2 regions of the Phytobacter cepae genome follow, and region 1 is predicted to be linked to the other one. Evidence: predicted binding sites of a transcription regulator. Region 1 holds the regulator's gene; the other holds the start of a gene.

Region 1 (6,102 bases):
GGGAGCAGTACCCCCACATTGTCGGCTGGGAAGAGGTGCCGGTCTGGGACCACCCTGCCCTGTTCATCCCCGGTGGCAACTCCCCTTACGTGACCGAGCAGTATCGTCAGCCTCTGCTTAAACAGTTTCCGCAGGCGAAGGCGCATGTCATTGCCGGTGCCGGACACTGGGTGCATGCGGAAAAGCCGGAAGCGGTTTTGCGCGCTATTCGTCGTTATCTTGCTGAAAAGACAAACTGATTAAAAACCCGGCGCTCGGTCATCATAACGCGCCCGGGCGTTGGCGTCCCTGCCTCCCTGATGTATGATGGCGCGCTAATCAACCCGGGCTCAGGCTCGATTGCTTGTACTTCCCGTAGTATTTCTTAAATCATGGCTAAAGAACAAACGGACCGCACGACCCTAGATCTGTTCGCGAATGAGCGTCGCCCGGGACGTCCTAAAACCAATCCGCTCTCTCGCGACGAGCAATTGCGCATTAACAAACGCAATCAGCTTAAACGCGATAAATTTCGTGGGCTTAAACGCGTCGAACTGAAAATCAACGCGGAGGCCGTTGACGCATTAAACGCCCTGGCTGACGCGCGTCAAATGAGTCGCAGCGAACTCATCGAAGAGATGTTGCTGGAGCAGCTAAAAGCGCTGAACAGCATTGATTCCTCTGATTCTTCATCTGAATAACGTTTTCATGTAGCAGAGAGTGCAGTCCGACGCGATTGCAGTTTCCGCGTGCTTCTCTGATCTGCTATGATTGCCCTTATCCGTGGGCTAAACGCCACCACCATATCATTAAGTTTCAAGAGGTTATTTTACTCATGGCAATCACTGGCATTTTTTTCGGCAGCGACACCGGTAATACCGAAAACATCGCAAAGATGATCCAGGCACAGCTTGGTAAAGACGTTGCAGATGTACACGACATTGCAAAGAGCAGCAAAGAGGATCTGGAAGGCTATGACATTCTGCTGCTTGGCATCCCGACCTGGTATTACGGCGAAGCGCAGTGTGACTGGGATGATTTTTTCCCGACGCTGGAAGACATTGATTTCAATGGCAAGTTAGTCGCATTGTTTGGCTGTGGTGACCAGGAAGATTATGCAGAGTACTTCTGTGATGCGCTGGGGACAATTCGTGACATCATCGAACCACGTGGCGCGGTGATTGTGGGTCACTGGCCGACCGAAGGCTACCACTTTGAAGCCTCTAAAGGCCTTGCCGATGATGACCATTTTGTTGGGCTGGCCATTGACGAAGATCGTCAACCAGAACTGACCGCTGCACGCGTGGATAAATGGGTTAAACAGATTTCCGAAGAGCTGAATCTTAACGATATCATCAATGCCTGATGCTGTTTGGCGCATCCTGCGGGTTGCGCCAGATCGATAGTTAAAACCAATGGAAATAATTGCTACATTTTTTTAACTTTTGCCGCCAGCACTGTACAATATGGCCTGGTTAAAACGGGTAGCGCAACGGACTTTGTTGGCACTACCACGTTTTATACGCTTACTTTACTTGAGGGCTTGCAGTTTTCATTTAGACATGGCAGTTCTATAATGAGACGCATTTCCCAGTGCATTCCTTGTAGCTTCCCCTTGGGGAGCGAACCGTTTAGCAACAGGACAGATTCCGCATGACTGACAACAATACCGCATTAAAGAAGGCCGGCCTGAAAGTCACGCTTCCTCGCTTGAAAATCCTGGAAGTGCTTCAGGAGCCGGACAACCATCATGTCAGTGCGGAAGATTTATATAAGCGCCTGATTGACATGGGCGAAGAGATCGGGCTGGCCACGGTTTACCGTGTTCTGAACCAGTTTGATGATGCCGGGATCGTAACCCGTCATAATTTTGAAGGCGGCAAATCTGTCTTCGAACTGACTCAGCAACATCACCACGATCACTTGATTTGCCTCGATTGCGGCAAAGTGATTGAATTCAGTGATGACTCCATTGAAGCTCGCCAGCGTGAAATCGCCTCTCAACACGGCATTCGCCTGACGAACCATAGCCTGTACCTCTATGGCCACTGCGCTGAAGGCGATTGCCGCAGCGATGAAAACGCCCACGAGATTGCGAAGTAATCTTCCGTAAACGTAAAAAGCCAACCTCCGGTTGGCTTTTTTATTGGTGGTACAAAAAGAGTGTCTACGGCGTATTGTTGCTGCGAATTTCCTGCCAGATACGATCGCAGTTCGCTTTTACCGCCTGACCATTGCCCGTATGCGTGGCGTCCAGACACTGCTGATAATCCAGTGTACGGACGGATTCTTCATGAGCAAACTGTTGATGTGCCTTTTCTGACTTCAACACGTCTAACACGCTACGGCAGGCTTCAAGTTTTTCCGACGATCCTTCTGCGGTGTTAATGCAGGCACTGTAAGCTGCTCTCAAACGCATATCTTCTTTCGGCGCTGAGGGTTGCTGTACGCAGCCAGCAAGTCCCAGGGTCATAAACAGAATCATTATGCTTTTTTTCATTTTGCCCTTCTCTCGCATCAGAAAATCGTAAACGGTGCGATCACGATAAATTTCACATCGCGCTCATCCTGGAAGATGTTGTTGTAACCACCGCCCCAGCTTGGAATATCAGAGTGGTTATCAAACTGCGTGAAGTGCAGTTTAAATAACGTCCCTTTCGCCAGACCATCCTGCAGGGTGTAAACGACGTCGAGGCTGTAAGCGGATTCCTTAATTGAATTATTGGCTTTATAGTATTGGTCGCCAGAGGAAACGTTGGATGGCTTGGCATCCCAGCCATACACATAGGATGCGCCTACCGCCCAGCCCGGAAGATTTAAATCTTTAAGATCATACATAGCGCCAACAAATACCGCTTTCTCATTATGGGCGTTAAAGTCAGAACGATTATCCCACCAGATATCCAGTCGGCCATTTGACGAGCCATAAAGCGGCGTCATACGCGAATTGAAATATCCCTGGCGACCATCGGCTTTGACCCATGTTCCCTCAAGACGTAAATCGACAGGCCCTGCGGTATAATTAAAGGTCAGTGCCTGTAACCAGGCCGTACCGTCATAAATATCATTGATGGTGTGATTAGATGCTTTATCGCGTGAGCTGTAGAACTGATAGCTTGTCGACAATGGGCTGCCCGCAATATCAAATTTATAACTGGCTTTTGCAAAGTATTGGTCAACATAGCCCTGCGCCTGACCAAATGCCGCTTCTAAAATGAGATCGTTTTTAAAATCATATTGCGCGCCGAGTGAATGGACATAATCAATCTTGCTCACGCCATCATTTTGATAGAAATAATCGGTTTCGTTGTACCAGGGGGCTTTATATTCATTGGCCCACATATACGAGAAACTCAGTGCACCGCAATCTTCATAATCAAGTTTTGCACCTAGTTCCGTACCCTGATACGTACCCGGCATAAAGCTCCAGTTGGAGGCCAGCAGTGTCTGCCCCGTTGGCTGAATGTAACCCGCTCGCGCCCATACCGGACCATATTTAAATTTTGCCGCCGCGGTATAAAGACTGGCCCCACTTCTGTCGCCCGCCCAGTCTTCGTCATAGACTTTGTGACTATTGGAAAACGCCATTTCATTAGGGTGTGCACTGCCGGATGACTCTGCCATTTCGATTGCCGCAAACGCGGCAATATCGATACCGAACATATCTGCTGCATAACCGGACTGGAAATCGAGGTTAGTATTCCAGGTTGAGTGTGCAAGGTTTGTTTTATATTTATTACCGTCGGTGACGTCCTTACGATCGCGTTCACGCTGCCAGTAATACACCCCGCCGGTAAGCGTTGAATCATCGACAAAACCTTCGGCATTTACCGCAGGGGTTATCATTAAACCTGATATTGCTGTTGTGCTGGCAATAGCTAACGCTATCGCCTTACGTTTAGCGACAAACGCGATCATAATTGTTCCTCTTTGACTAAAAAAACAAAAGTGCTGTGCAAAGGCATTCAGCAACAAATTAAAACCAGGGAATAGCTGTGAGTGCTAAAAACTTGTTTCACACCACGAATCAAGATTATTTTTGCCCGCATGAATGATCAAGCACTTTACCTGAATGAGCATCAGGAATATGACCAGGAACACAGATTTCAATCCGTTTTGGCGCAGACGTGGAATAACAGTTGGGAATGGTAATTTATCGCGTTAAATAATCGGGAAAATGAAGGATGAGAATGAAAAAATTAAAACAACTTTTCATGTCAATCACAGACAATTATTAAAATTTCAGATGGGAAGAATAAAAAAACGCCGCACGGGGCGGCGTTCAGATAAAGTCGCGCGTTAATTACTCGCCGACTTTCGCCCAGGTGTCACGCAGACCCACGGTGCGGTTGAAGACCAGCTTATCAGCTGTTGCATAACGGCTATCGAGGCAGAAGTAACCTTCACGCTCAAACTGGTAAGCTTTACCGGCTGCGGCAGACTGCAATGACGGCTCAGCATAACCCTGTTTAACGACCAGAGATTCCGGATTCATCACCGAGAGGAAATCTTCAGCGGCGCCTGGGTTTGGCACGCTGAACAGACGGTCATAAAGACGGATTTCAACCGGCAGCGCGTGGGCCGCACTCACCCAGTGAATGACGCCTTTCACTTTACGGCCATCCGCTGGATCTTTGCTCAGGGTGTCCGCATCATAAGTACAGAAGATGGTGGTGATAGTGCCGTCGGGATCTTTCTCCACACGCTCAGCCTTCACCACATAGGCGTTACGCAGGCGCACTTCTTTGCCCATCACCAGGCGCTTGTACTGCTTGTTGGCTTCTTCGCGGAAGTCGGCGCGATCGATCCAAATCTCTGCGCTAAACGGAACCTCACGGCTGCCCATCTCCGGTTTATTCGGATGATTCGGCATGGTCACAATTTCGCTTTCGCCCTGAGGATAGTTCTCGATAACCAGTTTAACCGGATCGATAACGGCCATCGCACGTGGCGCGTTTTCGTTCAGATCTTCACGAATGCAGGATTCAAGAGAGGCCATCTCGATGGTGTTATCCTGCTTGGTCACGCCAATGCGTTTGCAGAATTCACGAATAGACTCCGCAGTATAACCACGACGGCGCAGGCCAGAGATGGTCGGCATACGTGGATCGTCCCAGCCTTCAACGTGCTTGTCGGTGACCAACAGGTTCAGCTTACGCTTGGACATCACGGTGTATTCCAGATTCAGACGCGAGAATTCGTACTGACGCGGATGAACCGGAATAGAGATGTTGTCCAGTACCCAGTCGTATAAGCGACGGTTGTCCTGGAACTCCAGCGTACACAGAGAATGGGTAATCCCTTCCAGCGCATCACTGATGCAGTGGGTGAAGTCATACATCGGGTAGATGCACCATTTGCTGCCGGTCTGGTGGTGATCGGCAAACTTAATGCGGTAGAGCACCGGGTCGCGCAGCACGATGAACGGCGATGCCATGTCGATTTTAGCACGCAGGCAGGCTTTACCCTCTTCGAAGCCACCCGCGCGCATTTTTTCGAATAGCGCCAAGTTCTCTTCCACGCTGCGATCGCGGAACGGGCTGTTTTTGCCCGGTGCGGTCAGCGAACCACGATATTCGCGGATTTCGTCAGCGGAGAGTTCATCAACAAACGCCAGCCCTTTGTTGATCAGTTCAACCGCATACTGGTGCAGTTGATCGAAATAGTCAGAGGAATAACGCACATCGCCGGACCAGTGGAAACCCAACCACTCTACGTCATGTTTTATAGACTCAACGTACTCGATATCTTCTTTTACTGGGTTCGTGTCATCGAAGCGCAGATTGCACTGTCCGTTGTAATCCTGGGCGATGCCAAAGTTCAGGCAGATAGATTTAGCATGACCAATGTGCAGATAACCATTCGGCTCTGGCGGGAAACGGGTGCAAACAGAATTATGCTTACCAGTGGCCAGATCTTCGTCAATGATCTGACGAATAAAGTTTGTCGGGCGGGCTTCAGCCTCACTCATCGTAGATTCCTCAAAGCGTAAACAACGTATAACGGCACATGATCTTATAAGCGGGTCCTGGAGACAACCCTTAGTTACGGAAAATATATACAAAGCGGAAGCGTGAAACGGCGGCAAAAAAAAGCGGCAGAGGAAATCCTCTGCCGCTTTGA
Region 2 (6,102 bases), 2.0 Mb from region 1:
TCGCCTCCATGCGGCCTAACATGGCTTCTACCATCGGGCGAGAAAGATGCAGCGCGCGGCAAAGCTGGCTGGCTTCCATCCGGCCTTGCAATGCAAGCAGGTCGCGAACGTCAATTAACGATGCCATAGACGCGCCTTAGTGGCAGTCCCCAGCCGGGCTTTCGCAGCAGCTGGCCGCTGTTTTGCGGGTGGCTAACAGATTGACATCAACACGGCTTCTGGCGCGCCGCAGACCGCCAATGACGACAATATTAAACAGGATGACGATCATTATGCAGACCAGGCTGTAAGTCGGATGCTGGCTAACGTTGGCGGCCTGGTAAAATATGGTCGCCAATGAATAGGCAATGTTGAGCCCCCAGAGCACAGAAAAGCCCATCCAGCCACGGCTCGACTCTCGCGAAATCGCCCCCATCACTGATATGCACGGAATATAGAGCAGGACAAAAATCAGGTAGCTGTAAGCCGCACTGGCGCTACCAAATTTCTCACTCATTACGCCCATGGTACCGGTTTCCATCTCGCCGTCACCTTTACTGGCCTCAATGGGGTTTGCCAGCACGCTCAAGCTGAAGGTATCTCTGAGGCTTGACCAGGTCTCTTCTGCGGCTGTACCTAATTCGTCCGTCAGGCTAAACCCGGCAGGGTCAAAAGGCGCTTCCTGAATATGTTCTGCGGTATAAAGCGTGTTCAACGTGCCGACGACCACTTCTTTTGCCATCGCGCCAGTAAAGAGGCCAACGGTCGCCTGCCAGTGGTCAGGCTGTACGCCAATCGGCTGCAACAGTGGGGTAAAGACGCGGCTGACCGAGGCCAGCGCTGAATCATTAATGTTATCAACCGCTTTGCCCGAGAGGGAGAAGCTGTTTAACGCGCTGAGGAAAATGCTCACGATAACGATGACTTTACCCGCGCGCAGGACAAAACCTTTCAGCCGTTGCCAGGTTTGCAACAACAGGCTTTTCAGGTGCGGCACGTGATAGACCGGCAGTTCCATAATGAACGGCGAGGCTTCGCCACGCATGATGGTGTGTTTGAGCATCAGTCCGGTCAGAATCGCCATGACGATCCCCAGCACATACAGAGAGAAGACAATGAGTGCGCCTTCCTGACCGAAGAACGCAGCAGAAAAGACCGCGAAAATGGCCAGCCGCGCGCCGCAGGACATAAACGGGGCCATCATAATGGTCATCAGCCGTTCACGCGGCGCATCCAGCGTACGTGCTCCCATCACCGAAGGCACATTGCAGCCGAATCCGACAATCAGCGGCACGAAGGATTTACCGGGCAGCCCGAGGGCCTGCATTAGCCTGTCCATCACAAAAGCCGCACGCGCCATGTAACCGGAATCCTCCAGAAAAGAGAGGAACAGGTACATCATGCCAATTTGCGGCACCAGCGGCAGTACGGTGTTGATACCCCCACCCAGCCCCTGGGCGAGGAAGATTGTTAACCAGTCCGGGAAGTGCAGCGTGTATCCCAGCCACTGAATGCCGTGCACAAAAATGGCGATAGAACCCGCATCAAAAATAGGTGCCAGGGCACCGCCAATGTTAATGGCCAGCAGGAACATCAGGTACATCACAAACAGGAAAATAGGGAGGCCGAGAAACCGGTTGAGGATGATGCGATCGACAGCCGCGGTAAACTGGCTGGGCTCGGCGGTCAGGGTATTACTGACCGCATCACATATCGCCGAAATAGCCTGATAGCGGGCGTCGGCAATATGCAGCGCCGGATCGTCAATTTCACGTTGCAGACGCGTCAGCGTCGCGTCCAGTTTCAGCGCGGCGTCACCCGCGTAAGCACGGCTATAGATATCGCCTTCCAGCATTTGCAGGCCAAGCCAGCGGCGTTGAGTCAGCGGCATTTCCTGGGCCATTTCCCCCGCGAGCGCGTTGGCCTCGCGTTGCAGCGGCTGTGCATAGTGCACCAGTTCAACCGGGCTATTTTTCTGGTGGCGATCGACGGCGAGTTTTAATGCGTCAATGCCTCGACCGCGTGTGGAGACCAGCGGGACCACCGGGCAACCCAGTCGGGCCGAGAGGGCGTCAATATCAATGCGGACTTTTTGTTTCTCGGCGATATCCAGCATGTTCAATGCCACCACGCAGGGGATGCCCAGTTCCAGCAGTTGCACGGTGAGATAGAGGTTACGCTCAAGGTTTGAGGCGTCCACCACGTTAATTAACAGGTCCGCATCGCCGCTCAGAATGTAGTGGCAGGCAATTTGTTCATCCAGCGACGTCTGCGATGAAATGGTCGTCAGTGAGTACGTACCTGGCAGGTCGACCAGCGTGACCTGATGGTCGGTCGTAGAAAACTGCCCCTCTTTACGCTCGACCGTGACACCTGCCCAGTTGCCCACGCGCTGGCGGGCTCCGGTCAACTGATTAAATAAGGTGGTCTTCCCGGAGTTCGGATTACCAATTAATCCAATGGTTAACTTTTTCATATTTCATCTTACCCGTGAGGATTAACCGGCAATGGCTTCCAGTTGTAAAAACGCGAGGTCTTTTTTACGTAATACGAGATTAACGCGGCGTGTTTCGATATGTACGGGGTCGCCAAGGGGGGCCACACGTACCACGTTAAAAGATGAACCGGGCAACATACCCAGAGAAAGGAGTTTCTGGCGCCACGCCGGGCTAATTTCGCGCGAGAAACCGGTTATTTTCCACGTACTCTCAGGATGAAATTGCATAGAACCTACTTATCGTTATCGCGAATTATTGTTGTGCCTGGTGAATTAAATAAAGAAACCACTCGCTTGTTGGCAGAGTGCCAGGTGATGACCAGAACGAACAATGATAATGAGAATGGTTTTTATCTACACTTATTTAACCGCGATATCATCCCAAGTGAAATCATAAAACGCTGCATCGTTGATATGGCGCAATATTTTTTTCGTTTTCCTAATATTCATAAGCACTTAAAAAGTATGAATAAAAATGGCTGTTTATTTCTTTATTTTAATTTTTTATTAAGATTGCCGTCTTTATGTTGTAAATAATGCAATTGATTCTTATTTGTTAATTAAATATTGCGCGGGAGAGGTGGCAGGACGTGCTGACAGGGGGTAAAAATATTCCCCTCCCGAAGGAGGGGAGAGGGCTTAACGTTTTTTACCCATCGCCGCCGCCAGCGCGTCCATCATCGCGCTATTGCCTGCGGGCTGGGCTTCACGTCCACGCGGTTTTGCTGCTTTCGCTGCCGGGCGTGCCTGTTCACGATTGCTGCCGCCGCTTCGGCGGGCATTGGTTTCGCCGGGTTGCTCATCCAGACGCATAGTCAGCGCAATACGTTTGCGTTGAAGATCCACGTCCAGCACTTTGACCTTAACGATATCGCCTGCTTTGACCACCGTGTGCGGATCGTCGACAAACTTGTCGGCAAGCGAAGAGATATGCACGAGGCCGTCCTGATGCACGCCAATATCGACAAAGGCACCAAAGTTGGTGACGTTGGTGACCGCGCCTTCCAGCACCATGCCGGGCAGCAGATCATTCATGGTCTCCACGCCATCAGCAAAAGTCGCCGTTTTAAACTCAGGACGCGGATCGCGGCCCGGTTTTTCCAGCTCTTTGATGATGTCCGTAACGGTAGGCACGCCCACCTGCTCATCGGTGAAGTCGGACGGCTTGAGTTTGCGCAGCTCAGTGCTATTGCCCATCAGGTCGCGGAGTGATTGTTCCGTTGCGGCCAGAATACGCTCAACTACCGGGTAGGTTTCCGGGTGTACCGTTGAAGCATCCAGTGGGTTATCCCCGTGGTTGATACGCAGGAAGCCCGCGCACTGTTCAAAGGCTTTTGGCCCGAGACGGCTGACTTTAAGCAGTTGCTGACGATTCTGGAACTGACCGTTTTCATCACGCCAGGAGACGATGTTCTGCGCCATCATGCGGGTCAGTCCTGCGACGCGGGTAAGCAGCGGCACGGAGGCAGTATTGAGATCCACACCCACGGCGTTCACGCAATCTTCTACAACCGCGTCCAGCTTGCGGGCGAGCTGCGTCTGGCTGACATCGTGCTGATACTGGCCAACGCCGATGGATTTTGGATCGATTTTCACAAGCTCGGCCAGCGGATCTTGTAAGCGACGGGCGATGGAGACCGCGCCACGCAAAGACACATCCAGATCCGGGAACTCCAGCGCTGCCAGTTCGGAAGCGGAATAGACCGACGCGCCCGCTTCGCTGACGATCACTTTCTGCCCGGTCACTTTCGGGAACTGTTTCTGGACGTCGAGGTAGAAACGTTCCGTTTCACGCGAGGCGGTACCGTTGCCGATGGCGACCAGCTCAACGTTGTGCTTCTCGCACAGCGCGGCCACCACGGTTGCCGCTTTTGCGGCCTGGCCAGTATGGGGATAAATGGTGTCGGTTGCGACCAGTTTGCCCGTGCCGTCCACCACCGCGACTTTCACGCCGGTACGCAGGCCGGGATCAAGGCCCATGGTGGCGCGCAGGCCCGCAGGAGCAGCCATCAGCAGGTCGTGCAGGTTACGGGCGAAGACGTTAATCGCTTCATCTTCTGCACGTTCGCGCACGGTGCCCATCAGTTCAGTTTCAAGATGCATCAGCACCTTAATGCGCCAGGTCCAGCTCACCACGCCGCGACGCCAGCTGTCCGCCGGGGCGTTGTTCAGGCGCAGGCCGAGGTGGTCGATGATGATTTGCTCGCAATAGCTCTCTTTTGGCGGCTCGTCGAATTGCGGGTCAGCATTCAGAGAGAGCTGCAAAACACCTTCATTGCGCCCACGGAACATAGCCAGTGCACGGTGTGACGGGGCAGTAGCTATCGGTTCGTGATGGTCAAAATAGTCGCGGAATTTAGCCCCATCCTCTTCTTTACCACTGACCACGGTCGCCACGATATGGGCATTTTTCCACAGGTAATCACGCACCTTAGCCAGTAACGCGGCGTCTTCGGCGAAACGTTCCATCAGAATGTAACGTGCGCCATCCAGAGCGGCTTTGCTGTCCGCCACACCTTTATCGACATCAACAAATTTGGCCGCTTCAGTTTCAGGATGGTGCGAAGGGTCGTTCCACAGCAAATCAGCCAGCGGTTCGAGGCCGGCTTCAATGGCAATTTGCCCGCGGGTACGGCGCTTCGGTTTGTACGGCAGATAGAGGTCTTCGAGCTCGGTTTTGCTCAGGGTGGTGTTGATGGCTTTTTCCAGCGACTCGGTCAACTTGCCCTGTTCGCCAATGGACTTGAGGATTGCCTGACGACGCTCCTGCAGTTCACGCAGATAGCCCAGACGTGTCTCCAGATTACGCAGCTGCGTGTCATCCAGACCGCCGGTCACTTCCTTACGATAACGTGCAATAAACGGCACGGTGTTCCCTTCATCGAGCAGGCGAACGGCTGCATCAACCTGTTCGGCGCGTGCCTGAATTTCACCTGCAATAATGCGGCAGAAAGAATCATTCATCATGGATTAGCTTCATCTGAGTAAAAAAATTAAGCGACAGTTATACGGATTGACCGGCAAAAATGCCAGTCATCGGCCGGGGCTTCAGATTGTTCCGGCTCATTTTACGTATTCGATTTCGTTGACGTACCAGCTGGCTTCTCCGGCCGGGGTATTCACCACCGCGAGGTCGCCCACCTCTTTTTTCAGCAGCGCTCGCGCCATAGGAGAATCAATCGAAATGTAATCCTTACGCCCGAAAATTTCGTCGTAGCCAACAATGCGAAAGCGCAGGGTGTTGCCGTCATCATTTTCAATCTCAACCCAGGCACCAAAGAAGACTTTGCCCTCTTGCTGCGGGGAGTAATCGACGATTTTCAGGTGTTCGAGACATTTGGTCAGGTAACGTACCCGACGGTCAATTTCACGCAGGCGTTTTTTGTTGTACTGGTAATCAGCATTTTCACTGCGGTCGCCGAGGCTTGCCGCCCAGGTGACCTTTTTCGTGACTTCAGGACGTTCCTGTCGCCAGAGAAAATCCAGTTCCTGTTTTAATTTGTCGTAACCTTCACGGGTGATCAGCGGCGTTTTCATCTTCTGGCCTTATTTTTACTCATCGGTGTCTTTACAAATAAACGCCCTAAGGTGCGGATAATTCATCATTTATGTGAAGCTATATGCAT

Evidence for each region. Region 1 encodes Fur, which represses iron uptake genes when iron is present. Its sites were predicted from a motif close to ATAATAATGAGAACNACTATCAA; they were not measured.
Region 2: feoA (ferrous iron transporter A) is a predicted target of Fur. The motif match lies at 2,808-2,830, and genes of this name have one in related genera.

Annotation. Positions count from the first base shown of each region.
Region 1 covers NZ_CM135107.1:3,571,098-3,577,199, forward strand. Annotated here, with positions in the region: gene ybfF (esterase) at 1-239, shown strand, start outside; gene ybfE (LexA regulated protein) at 372-680, shown strand; gene fldA (flavodoxin FldA) at 815-1,345, shown strand; gene fur (ferric iron uptake transcriptional regulator) at 1,633-2,082, shown strand; gene chiQ (ChiQ/YbfN family lipoprotein) at 2,147-2,479, opposite strand; gene chiP (chitoporin ChiP) at 2,497-3,897, opposite strand; gene glnS (glutamine--tRNA ligase) at 4,283-5,950, opposite strand.
Region 2 covers NZ_CM135107.1:415,426-421,527, forward strand. Annotated here, with positions in the region: gene feoC ([Fe-S]-dependent transcriptional repressor FeoC) at 1-127, opposite strand, end outside; gene feoB (Fe(2+) transporter permease subunit FeoB) at 137-2,455, opposite strand; gene feoA (ferrous iron transporter A) at 2,477-2,704, opposite strand; gene ACUY4Q_RS01910 (Tex family protein) at 3,116-5,443, opposite strand; gene greB (transcription elongation factor GreB) at 5,540-6,013, opposite strand.